Regions from separate parts of the Bradyrhizobium sp. Cp5.3 genome, predicted to be linked through region 1. Evidence: predicted binding sites of a transcription regulator. Region 1 holds the regulator's gene; each other region holds the start of a gene.

What was found. Region 1 encodes PhoB, which activates phosphate uptake and scavenging genes when phosphate is short. Its sites were predicted from a motif close to TGTCATNNANCTGTCAT; they were not measured.
Region 2: a site for PhoB is predicted at 2,283-2,299, ahead of K289_RS0110215 (RNA degradosome polyphosphate kinase). Genes of this name have one in related genera too.
Region 3: a site for PhoB is predicted at 1,562-1,578, ahead of K289_RS0129555 (Orn/Lys/Arg decarboxylase N-terminal domain-containing protein). Genes of this name have one in related genera too.

What each region holds. Positions count from the first base shown of each region.
Region 1 is NZ_AUFA01000001.1:243,669-247,790, forward strand. It holds gene K289_RS0101155 (aspartate aminotransferase family protein) at 1-88, opposite strand, end outside; gene K289_RS0101160 (GcrA family cell cycle regulator) at 544-1,056, shown strand; gene phoB (phosphate regulon transcriptional regulator PhoB) at 1,296-2,003, opposite strand; gene phoU (phosphate signaling complex protein PhoU) at 2,018-2,734, opposite strand; gene pstB (phosphate ABC transporter ATP-binding protein PstB) at 2,746-3,567, opposite strand; gene pstA (phosphate ABC transporter permease PstA) at 3,564-4,122, opposite strand, start outside.
Region 2 is NZ_AUFA01000005.1:45,865-49,986, forward strand. It holds gene purM (phosphoribosylformylglycinamidine cyclo-ligase) at 1-757, opposite strand, end outside; gene K289_RS0110205 (CDP-alcohol phosphatidyltransferase family protein) at 911-1,453, shown strand; gene K289_RS0110210 (DnaA ATPase domain-containing protein) at 1,554-2,231, shown strand; gene K289_RS0110215 (RNA degradosome polyphosphate kinase) at 2,375-4,122, shown strand, end outside.
Region 3 is NZ_AUFA01000029.1:27,395-31,516, reverse strand. It holds gene ald (alanine dehydrogenase) at 1-887, opposite strand, end outside; gene K289_RS0129560 (Lrp/AsnC family transcriptional regulator) at 1,031-1,510, shown strand; gene K289_RS0129555 (Orn/Lys/Arg decarboxylase N-terminal domain-containing protein) at 1,623-3,980, shown strand; gene K289_RS0129550 (GNAT family N-acetyltransferase) at 3,987-4,122, shown strand, end outside.

The sequences.
Region 1 (4,122 bases):
CAATCAGCCAGCAGCCTTCGCCGCGCTCGAAACCGATGTCGGCCCTGGCGAAAACGGGAAGCAGATGCGGCGCGGCGCTCTTGGTCATGGCTGTCACTTGGTGTTGAGGACGGCCTCAACGCGCATTGCGCAGCGCACCAATGACCGTCCCGGAAAACGAAACGTGCCGCCTTTTCAGGGCGGCACGTGAGGGCATCTTATGCCTGGCAGAACGGGAGTCAATGCCGCCGGCAAGCCTCGGGAAACGCAGAATCCGTAGTCTTGCGGTGCCTATTTTGTGGTGGTTTCGCTACGGAACATGTGGAAGCGAGTCGGCGGACTCTTGCGCGTGAGTCACGCCATATTGTAGCGTTTGGCTTGTCAGATACGACATCTCGTGCAGCGGTTCTGATCCTCTAAGTCCTCATGTACCGGCGTAAACGTTCGGGCGTTCTAGTCGCGCCCGGCGAGCCTTAAGGGATTCTGGCGGCACGGGTTTTTCGAGGCTTAGGCAATCGCTGCGAGGCCCCAGGATGGCTGGCGCGCGGCGAGGGAAAGGGTGCAATGACGGTTTTGACCTGGTCCGACGATCGCGTCGAGCAGTTGAAAAAGCTCTGGGAGGCCGGACTTTCGGCCAGCCAGATCGCAGCCGAGCTCGGCAATGTGACCCGCAATGCCGTGATCGGCAAAGTGCACAGGCTCGGCCTGTCCGGCCGCGCCAAGAGCCCGTCTTCGGCAGCTCCGCGGCCGCGCAAGGCGCGTCCCGCGCAGCACATGATGCGGGTGTCCCGTCCGATCTCGCGCGGCAACACCGCGCTGGCGCAGGCCTTCGAGGTCGAGGTGGAGCCCGATCCGGTCACCTACGACAACGTGGTGCCGATGAGCCAGCGGCTGTCGCTGCTCGAGCTGAACGAGGCGACCTGCCACTGGCCGGTTGGCGATCCCTCGAGCCCGGATTTCTTCTTCTGCGGCGGCAGGGCGCTCTCGGGCCTGCCCTACTGCGCCCAGCACTCGCGCGTCGCCTACCAGCCGGCAGCCGACCGCCGCCGCGCCCCGGCGAAGCCGGGCACGCGCTGAGCTAGCTTTCGTCGACGATCAGGATGAGGCCGTCACGCGACGACGGCCCAGTCAAACTCCGCGTCGTCTCGGCGAAAGCCGGGAGCCATTACCGCCAGCGGATGTGATGACGGGGACTCGGAGTTACCCTCTTCGCGCAACAACTGCGCCCTGGGGCGATGCGTCCCGCGCCCCGTGCGCAATTGCGCACCAGGCCCGGACGACGAGATTGTGGCGACAGCCCGCCAACCTGTCAGACCTTAAGTCTGCTCCGCCTTCGCGAAACGATCATCCAGCGCATAGCCGGCACCACGCACGGTGCGGATCGGGTCCTGTTCGCGGCCGAGATTGAGCAGCTTGCGAAGGCGGCCGATATGCACGTCGACAGTGCGCTCGTCGATGTAGATGTCGCGGCCCCAGACGCTGTCGAGCAGCTGCTCGCGCGAGAACACGCGGCCCGGATGCTCCAGGAAGAACTCCAGGAGGCGATACTCGGTCGGACCGAGATCGATCGGCCGGCCCGAACGCGCCACGCGGCGCTTTTCGCGGTCGAGCTCGATGTCGCCATAGGCGAGCACCGTGGCGAGCCGCTCGGGGCTTGCACGTCGGAGCAGACCCTTCACGCGCGCCAGGAGCTCCGGCACCGAGAACGGCTTGACGATGTAGTCGTCGGCGCCGGTCGCAAGGCCACGTACCCGCTCGCTCTCCTCGCCGCGCGCGGTGAGCATGATGATCGGGAGCTGCTTGGTCTCGGGCCGGGCACGCAACCGCCGGCACAGCTCGATGCCGGACAGGCCCGGCAGCATCCAGTCGAGCACGATCAGATCGGGTATGTGTTCCTTGAGGCGGGTGTCGGCATCGTCGCCGCGCATCACCGTCTCGACGTCATAGCCGTCGCCTTCGAGGTTGTAACGGAGCAGCTCGGTCAGAGCTTCTTCGTCTTCAACCACCATAATGCGTGCGCCCATGGGGTCGTCGCTCCTTAGCTATTCGGGACCGTCGTGGCGAAGGTCGTCATGTCGCCCTTCGGCCGCTTGTCGGCGATGGCCTGGCCTTCGATCATGTAGAACACGGTTTCGGCAATGTTGGTGGCGTGGTCGCCGATCCGTTCGATGTTCTTGGCGCAGAACATCAGGTGGATGCAGAAGGAGATGTTGCGCGGATCCTCCATCATATAGGTGAGGAGCTCGCGGAACAGCGAGGTGCAGATGGCGTCGACTTCCTCGTCACCCTTCCACACCGCCATCGCCGCCGGCAGATCGTGCGCGGCATAGGCGTCCAGCACCGACTTGACCTGCTGCTGCACGAGGTCGGTCATATGCTCCAGGCCGCGGAACAGCTTGAGCGGATGAAAGTCCGTCTCCAGCGCTGCGACGCGCTTGCCCATGTTCTTGGCGAGGTCGCCGATGCGTTCGAGGTCGGTCGCCACGCGCATCGCGCCGACGATCTCGCGCAGGTCGACCGCCATCGGCTGGCGGCGGGCGATGGTCAGGACGGAGCGCTCCTCGATCTTCTTCTGCAGCGCGTCGATCTCGGTATCACCGGCGACCACACGTTGACCGAGCGCGACATCGCGGCGGATCAGCGCATCGACGGAATCGACGATCATGCGCTCGGCGAGCCCGCCCATCTCCGCGACCAGCCGGGTGAGCTCCTGCAGGTCGGTGTCGAAGGCCTTTGCGGTGTGTTCGGAACCCATATCCTGTCTCCTCAGCCGAAGCGGCCGGTGATGTAATCCTGCGTGCGCCGATCGGTCGGCGACGTGAAGATCTTGCTGGTGTCGTCGAACTCGATCAGCTCGCCGAGATACATAAAGGCGGTCTTGTCGGAGACGCGCGCCGCCTGCTGCATGTTGTGGGTGACGATCGCGATCGTGTAATTCTCGGACAGCTCCTGGATCAGCTCCTCGACCTTGGCGGTCGAGATCGGGTCCAGCGCCGAGCAGGGCTCGTCGAACAGGATCACCTCGGGCCGCACCGCGACGGTGCGCGCGATGCAGAGGCGCTGCTGCTGGCCGCCGGAGAGCGAGAGGCCCGAGGCGTTGAGCTTGTCCTTGACCTCGTTCCAGAGCGCGCCGCCGCGCAGCGCCTTCTCGACGCGGTCGTCCATCTCGGACTTCGATATCTTCTCATAGAGGCGGATGCCGAAGGCGATGTTCTCGTAGATCGTCATCGGGAACGGCGTCGGCTTCTGGAACACCATGCCGACGCGGGCGCGCAGCAAATTGAGGTCGAGCTTGGGATCGAGAATGTTGGTCTGGTCGAGCATGAGCTGACCGGTGACGCGCTGACCCGGATAGAGGTCGTACATCCGGTTGAAGATGCGCAGCAGGGTCGACTTGCCGCAGCCCGACGGGCCGATGAACGCCGTGACGCGGTTGGTGCCGAGCGTGAGGTTGATGTTCTTCAGCGCGTGGTGCTCGCCGTAATAGAAGTTGAGGTTGCGCACCGTCACCTTGGCCGGGGCTTCCGGCAGCGGTTGCTGCGACGCCAGGTGACCGTTGGCACTCACGGATACGGAAAGATCGGTCATTTTGCGGTCCTCTCGGCGCCAAGGATGCGCGCGCCAATGTTCAGGGCAAGCACGGTGAGCGTGATCAGCAGCGCGCCGCTCCAGGCAAGCTGCTTCCAGTAGGCGTACGGGCTCTGCACGAAGTTGTTGATGGTGACCGGCAGGTTCGCCATCGTCTTGTTCAGGCTCAGGCTGAAGAACTGGTTCGACAGCGCGGTGAAGAGCAACGGCGCGGTTTCGCCGGCGACGCGGGCGGTCGCCAGCAGCACGCCGGTGATGAGGCCGGAGCGCGCGGCACGGTAGGCGATCCGCTTGATCACCAGCGAGCGCGGCAGGCCGAGGGCGGAGGCCGCTTCACGCAGCGCATTCGGCACCAAGAGCAGCATGTCCTCGGTCGTGCGCAGCACCACCGGGATCACGATCACGGCGAGCGCGAGACTGCCGGCGATTGCCGAGAAACCGCGCATCGGCACCACCACCGCACCGTAGATGAACAGACCGATGATGATCGAGGGCGCGCTGAGCAGGATGTCGTTGATGAAGCGGATCACCGAGGTCAGCTTGTCGTTGCGGCCG
Region 2 (4,122 bases), on a different contig from region 1:
TGTGGGCGAGCCCCTTCACCGCGCCGGTCTCGCGGATCGCGCGCAGGCAGGATTTGACGTAGAGCCGCGTCGGCGTCAGCAGCGCGCCACCGAGGGTCATGACCGGCGAGAACGGCGCCTTCGCCTCGAAGCCGAGGCCGGACTGCTCGACGACCTTTCGCACCAGCGAGAAGCCATTGGAATGGACGCCGGAGGACGCAAGGCCAATCACGGCATCGCCCGCGGCAATGTCCTTGCGCGGCAGGAGCGTGCCGCGCTCGGCGGCGCCGACGGCAAAGCCGCCGAGATCGTAATCCCCGTCCTTGTACAGGCCCGGCATCTCGGCCGTCTCGCCGCCGATCAAGGCACAGCCGGACTCGCGGCAGCCCTCGGCCACACCTGCGACGATCGCGGCGGTGGCCTCCGGGTCGAGCTTGCCGCAGGCAAAATAGTCGAGGAAGAACAACGGCTCGGCGCCCTGCACCACGAGATCGTTGACGCTCATGGCGACGAGGTCGATGCCGATCCCGCCATGCAGGCCGGTCTCGATCGCGATCTTGACCTTGGTGCCGACGCCGTCCGTCGCGGCGACCAGGACGGGGTCCTTGAAGCCGGCCGCCTTGAGGTCGAACAGGCCGCCGAAACCGCCGATTTCGGCGTCGGCGCCGGGGCGAGCGGTGGCGCGCACCATCGGCTTGATCAGGTCGACCAAGCGGTTGCCCGCATCGATGTCGACGCCTGAATCGGCGTAAGTGAGGCCGTTTTTGCGGTCGGTCATGCCCGATTTCCAGTGGGTTTGCGGCTGGTTACGTCGAATTCCGGGGACACGCAATGGCTCGCATGGCGCCCGGGGCTATACTATGTAGATATCAACCGGTTCAGCCTTCAAAGGGTCGGATTTGAGGTCAGACAAGGTGCCAGGAAGCGCCGCGTGAGTATCCCGAACATCATTACCCTTGGCCGTATCATGCTGGTCCCGATCATCGTCTGGGCCATCGTGTCGAGCCAAATGGAAGTGGCGTTCGCGGTGTTCCTGATCGCCGGCATCAGTGACGCCGTCGACGGTTTCCTGGCCAAGCGCTTCAACATGAGGAGCGAGCTCGGCGCCCTGCTCGACCCCCTCGCGGACAAGGCGCTGCTGGTCTCGATCTACCTGGCACTCGGCATCTGGGGCGACATCCCGCGCTGGATCGTGATCCTGGTGGTGTCGCGCGACATCATGATCGTGGCCGCCGTGATCGTGTCCTGGCTGTTCGACAAGCCGGTCGAGATGAAGCCGTCGATGGTGTCCAAGCTCAACACCGCGGCCCAGGTGGCCTATGCGGCCTTGGTGCTGGCCGCCCTCGCCTTCGGCTTCAGGCCGGCACCCTATGATATTATCCTGATGGGCTTCGTAACGGTCTTCACACTGTCCTCGGTGTCGCTCTATCTCGTCGAGTGGCTGCGGCACATGAGCACCATCGAGGCAAAATGAGCGGCCCAGCAAATGGGCCAAATCGAGTTGAACGAGCAGCGCTCGATCCGTCAGACCCCTTCAAGTGAGGCCGGCACGCCCGGCATGGAGCAAAGCAAGCGTGGCAGGCCGCGTTCATCCCCGACAGTTGGCGTTTTCGCTTCCGCATGCGGAGAGCCTCAGCCGGGACAATTTCCTTGAAGGGCCTGCCAACGCGGCCGGTCTCGCCTTGATCGATGGCTGGCCGGAATGGCCGAACCGGATCATGTGGCTGGCCGGCCCGGAAGGATCGGGCAAGAGCCACCTCGCCGCGATCTGGGCCGAGGAGGCCGGTGCCCGCTCGACCACGGCCAATGCGCTGACCGCGTCTACCGTGCCGGGGGCACTGGCGACGGGTGCGCTGGTGGTTGAGGATCTCAGGGTTGGGGCCTTCGACGAGCGCGCCCTCTTCCACCTGATGAATCTGGCCCGCGAGGACGGCGCTTATGTCCTCTTCACCGGACGCGAACTTCCGGCCGCGCTCGACATTGAGCTACGCGACCTGCGCTCGCGCCTGCGCGCCGTGCCAGCGATCTCGCTGCTGCCGCCGGACGACCAGCTGTTCCGCGGCCTGATCGTAAAGTTCTGCGCCGACCGCCAGCTCACGGTCGACGAGAGCGTGGTCAGCTACCTTGCCACCCGCCTGGAGCGGTCCTCGGCCGCCGCCCGGCGCGCGGTAGAGCTGCTGGACAGCGAGGCGCTGCGGCTCGGCCGGCCCGTGACCCGGGCGCTCGCCGCCGACCTGCTGCGCGATGCCTGACCGGGCCGCCCTTCCGACGCCGCTTGACGCGGCCGGGCGGCGGAACATCAATGTCATCGAAACGTCATCGCCTTAACACATGCTCCCGCCGGTTTTGCGCGTAAGTCGCAAAAGTAAGGCGAGACAAGATGGACCGACTTCTGATGGAATCCGCGCAAGCTATTGAAGTAAAAGAGAAAGCTCCGGAAGCCGAAGGACTGCCGGCGATCGCCACGAGCCCTGAGCGATTCATCAACCGCGAGCTCTCCTGGCTGCATTTCAATCGCCGCGTCCTCGAAGAATCGGTCAATGCCCACCATCCGGTGCTGGAGCGGGTGCGATTCCTGTCGATTTCGGCAAATAACCTCGACGAATTCTTTATGGTCCGCGTCGCCGGCATCAAGGCCCAGGTACGCGAGGGCATTCCCGAGCGCAGCCCCGACGGCCTGACGCCGTCCGAACAGCTCGCGCTGATCAACCGCACCGTCTCCCAGCTTGCCAGCGACCAGCAGGCGATCTGGCGCGACCTGCGCGGCACCCTCGCCGACGTCGGCATCGTGCTGGTCGACGGCAAGGACGTCACCAAATCCGAGCGGATCTGGCTCGAGGACTACTTCCTCAACAACGTGTTCCCGCTGCTGACGCCGCTGGCGATCGACCCTGCGCACCCCTTCCCGTTCATTCCGAGCCTCGGCTTCACTATCGCGCTACAACTAACGCGCGCTGCCGACGGCAAGCAGATGAACGCGCTGATCCGCATGCCCGGCAAGATCGACCGCTTCATCCGCATGCCCGGTGACGGCAAGGTCCGGCTGATCTCGCTCGAACAGGCCACCGCCCTGTTCATCAACCGCCTGTTCCCCGGCTACAATCTTCACGGCCAGGGCGCCTTCCGCATCATCCGCGACTCCGAAATGGAAATCGAGGAAGAGGCCGAAGACCTCGTCCGCGTGTTCGAGACCGCACTGAAGCGCCGCCGCCGCGGATCGGTGATCCGGCTCGAGATCGATGCCAAGACACCGGAGGAGCTGCGCAGCTTCGTGCAGCATGCGCTGTCCGCCGCCGACGACGAGGTCTTCCTCGTGGATGGCGTGCTCGCCATGAACGAGCTCTCGCAGCTCACCCGCCTCGACCGGCCCGACCTCGAATTCACCCCTTACGTGCCGCGCCATCCCGAGCGTGTGCGCGAGCATGGCGGCGACATCTTTGCCGCGATCCGGCAGAAGGACCTGATCGTCCACCACCCCTACGAATCCTTCGACGTGGTGGTCCAGTTCCTGCAGCAGGCGGCGCGCGACCCCGACGTCGTCGCGATCAAGCAGACGCTCTATCGCACCTCCAACAACTCGCCGATCGTGCGCGCGCTCGCGGAAGCCGCCGAGGCCGGCAAGTCCGTCACCGCGCTGATCGAGCTGAAGGCGCGCTTCGACGAGGAGGCCAATATCCGCTGGGCGCGCGACCTCGAGCGCGCCGGCGTGCAGGTCGTTTACGGCTTCCTCGAACTCAAGACTCACGCCAAGCTTTCGATGGTGGTGCGCCGCGAGGGCGGCATCCTCACCACCTATGTCCATACCGGCACCGGCAACTACCATCCGGTCACTGCGCGCATCTACACCGACCTCTCCTACTTCACCTCGGATCCGACCATCGGCCGCGACGCCGCGCGCGTGTTCAACTTCATCACCGGCTATGCGGCGCCGAGCGATCTGGAAAAGATGGCGGTGTCGCCGCTGACGCTGCGCGGACGCATCATCGAGCACATCCAGGCCGAGACCGCGCATGCGCGGCACGGCCGGCCCGGCGCGGTCTGGATGAAGATGAACGCGCTGGTCGACCCCGACATCATCGACGCGCTCTACGAGGCCTCGCAGGCTGGCGTCCAGGTCGAGCTCGTGGTGCGCGGCATCTGCTG
Region 3 (4,122 bases), on a different contig from region 1:
TAATGCACGATGCCGTCGACCTCGTAGGTCGGATCAGCGTGCGTGGTCGGATGCGAGGTCTCGAAGCAGCCGCCCTGGTCGATCGCAACGTCGACCAGCACGGCGCCCGGCTTCATCGATTTCAGCATCGCGCGCGTCACGAGTTTTGGCGCACTGGCACCGGGCACCAGCACCGCGCCGATCACGACGTCGGCGGCGAACACCTCCTCCTCGACCGCCTCGATGGTCGAAAAGCGAGTGCGCACCCGCCCGAGAAAAACATCATCCAGTTGGCGCAGACGAGGAACTGAGCGATCGATCACCGTGACTTCGGCACCAAGCCCCGCCGCCATGCGGGCGGCCTGCGTTCCTACCACGCCGCCGCCGAGCACGACGAGCCGCGCCGGCTGCACACCGGGCACGCCGCCCAGGAGCAAGCCGCGGCCGCCGGCCGAACGCTTGAGCGCAGCGCCGGCGGCCTCGATGGCGAGGCGGCCGGCGACTTCGCTCATCGGCGCGAGCAGGGGGAGGCGCCCATTCGCGTCCGTGACCGTTTCATAGGCGATCGCGGTGCAACCGGAAGCGAGCAAGCCCTTGGCCTGTTCGGGATCCGGCGCGAGATGGAGATAAGTAAAAAGGATCTGGCTTTCACGGAGCTGGGCCCATTCGCTTCGTTGCGGCTCCTTCACCTTCACGATCATGTCGGACTTGGCGAAGATCTCGCGGGCGCTCGCGGCGATCGTGGCCCCTGCCCGCTGGTAGACCTCGTCGGAGGCGCCGATGCCGCCACCGGCGCCGGTTTCGACCGTGACCTGGTGCCCCGCCGCGACATATTCGCGAACGGCGCCCGGGGTGAGCCCGACGCGATATTCCTGCACCTTGATCTCCCTGGGGACACCGACGCGCATCGCGAGCTCCTTTGCCAACATGTTGATTCTTTTGTTGATCGTAGCGGCAGGCGCGGTTTGGTTTCATGCGAATATCCGCTAGTTTCGTGGTCCCGGCGCCGGTTTCCGGCGCTGAAGCGCCCTTTCACGCTGGAAACGAAACCTTGGCCCTCGACCGGAAAGACCTCGCGATCCTTGCGGAACTCACCACCAATGCGCGGGCCAGCCACACCGAGCTGGCCAACAAAGTCGGCCTGTCGAGCACGGCGCTGGCGCGGCGACAGAAGGCGTTGGAGGACGATGGCTATATCCAGGCCTATCAGGCCGCGCTCGATCTGACCCAATTCGGCCTTACCATTACGGTGCTGGTCCGCATCGCGCTGGAGAGCCAGAGCGATGACGCGCTGAAGGCCTTCGAGGCGGAGGTGGTGAAGTGCCCCTCCGTCGTGCGCTGCTTCCTGATGTCCGGCACCGACGACTACATCCTCATCGTGCTTGCCCGCGACATCCAGGATTTCGAGCGCATCCACCGCACCGAGCTGTCACGGCTGCCGCGCGTGGCGCGGGTGCAATCGAGCTTCGCGCTGCGCGAGATCGTCAATCGCGCTGTGCCGACGGTGGTGTTCGGCGAGGCGAAGCGCTAGCGGACGCCTCTCTCCGCGTCGTGACTGGCAAAAACGCCGGCCGGCCGCCGTTGTCATAGAACTGTCATCGAATGTGCCGAGACCTGTCGCTCTGGCACATTCGGGACCTGACATGGACTATTTCAAGCGCTTCAACTTCCTCTTCGCCGCACCGGTGTTCGACGCCGACGACCTCGAAGGCATCCGCTTCAACCAGATCATCGAGGAGATCCAGCGCTCCGGCTTCGAAGTGGTCCGGGCCCGCAAGCTGGAGGACGCCGAGATCGCGGTGCAGACAGATGCCGCGATCGGCTGCATGGTGGTCGACTGGGGCAAGAAGGGCCTTGAGGGCAAGACGTCGGCGCTGATCAACCTGATGCGTCGCCGCGGTCTCGACTTCCCGATCATCCTCCTGATTCGGCGCAAGCGGTTCGAGGACCTTCCGGTCGAGGTGCTCGACTTCATCGACGGCTACGTCTTCCTCTCCGAGGAGACCCCGCCCTTCATCGCCAAGAACCTGATCAGCCGGCTCAAGCAATATGCGGAGACATTGAAGACGCCGTTCTTCGGCGCGCTGGTCGACTATGCCGAGGAAGGCAACCAGCTCTGGACCTGCCCGGGCCACAATGGCGGCATGTTCTACAGCCGCAGCCCGATCGGCCGCGTCTTCGTCGAGCATCTCGGCGAGTCCGTGTTCCGCGACGACCTCGACAATTCGGTGCTCGACCTCGGCGACCTCCTCACCCATGAAGGCCCGGCGCTGAAGGCGCAGAAGGAGGCCGCCCAGATCTTCGGCGCGGAGAAGACCTATTTCGTGCTCAACGGCACTTCGACCTCCAACAAGGTCGCGCTCGGCGCGCTCGTCACCGACGGCGATCTCGTGCTGTTCGACCGCAACAACCACAAGGCCGCCCATCACGGCGCGCTGATGATCAACGGCGGCATCCCAGTCTATGTCCCGACCATCCGCAACGCCTGGGGCCTGATCGGCCCGATGCGCTGGGACGCGCTGGACGAGAAGGCCCTGCGGGAGGCGATTCGCAACCATCCGCTGGTCGAGGACCGCGACGCCTGGCGCAAGGAACGGCCGTTCCGCGTCGCCGTGGTCGAGCAGTGCACCTATGACGGCTCGATCCACAGCGCCGAGATGATCCTGAAGCGCATCGGCCATCTCTGCGAGTACATCCTGTTCGACGAGGCTTGGGCCGGCTTCATGAAGTTCCACCCGCTCTATGCCGGCCGCTTCGCGATGGGGCTGTCGAACCTTTCGCCCGATGCCCCCGGCATCATCGCGACGCAGTCGACCCACAAGCAGCTTGCCAGTTTCTCGCAGGCCTCGCAGATCCACATCCGCGACCGTCATATCCGCGGCCAGAAGCGGCGCGTCGAGCACCGCCGCTTCAACGAGAGCTTCATGCAGCACGCCTCGACCTCGCCGTTCTATCCGCTGTTCGCCTCCCTCGACGTCGGCGCGCAGATGATGAAGGGCCGCTCCGGCGAAGTGTTGTGGGACGACACGATCCGGCTCGGCATCGAGCTGCGCAAGAAGATCCGCGCCATGGGCCGCGAGTTCGAGGAGAAGGAGCAGAACCCGGAACGGCGCTGGTTCTTCGAACCCTTCGTCCCCGATCGCATTGCCATTCCCGATGTCAGCCGCCCCGGCGCCGTGCACAAGGTCGCCTGGGAGACGCTCTCGACCGATGAGCTCGCCACCAATCCCGCTCTGTGGCAGCTCTCGCCCGACAACACCTGGCACGGCTTTCCGGGCATGACCGAAGGCTTTGCCATGACCGATCCGAACAAGCTGACGCTGCTCACCCCCGGCTTCGACCGCACCACCGGCGCCTATGCGGAACATGGCATACCCGCCCCGGTCGTCGCGCAATTCCTGCGCGAGAACCGCATCGTCCCCGAGAAGAATGACCTCAACTCCCTGCTCTTCCTGCTCACGCCGGGCGTCGAGGCGAGCAAGGCCGGCACGCTGATCTCAGGCCTCGTCGCCTTCAAGAAGCTGCACGACGACAATGCGCTGCTGGCCGACGCCATTCCGGAATTCTATCAGCGGCGGCAGGCGCGCTATGCCGGCGTGCGGCTGCGCGATCTCTGCGCCGAGATGCACCGCTTCTTCCGCAAGGCCGACGTCAGCGCGCTGCAGGCACGGCAGTTCCTGCCCGAGCATCTGCCGGAGATCGCAATGTCGCCGCGCGACGCGGCGCGACGCCTGATCCGCAACGACGTCGACTATCTGCCGATCGAGGCGATCGCGGGGCGCATCGCGACCACGCCCTTCGTGGTCTATCCGCCCGGCATCGCCACCATCGTGCCCGGCGAGCGGCTGACGGAACGGGCCAAGCCCATGATCGATTATCTCAAGATGTTCGAGACCTGCTTCAACACGTTTCCGGGCTTCGAGGTCGAGATCCAGGGCGTCTACAAGGAGATCGATGCCGCCGGCCGCATCGGACTCTATACCTACGTCGTCGCCGAGTAGCCGCCGATGAACGGAACGAGCGTGATGCGTGCGGATGACGAGCCGGTCCTGGTCCGGCCCTCACGCGAGGGCGATGTCGAGGCGATGCTGGCGATCTACCGCCATCACGTCCGCCACGGCGTGCCGCGCGATGTCGAGGGAA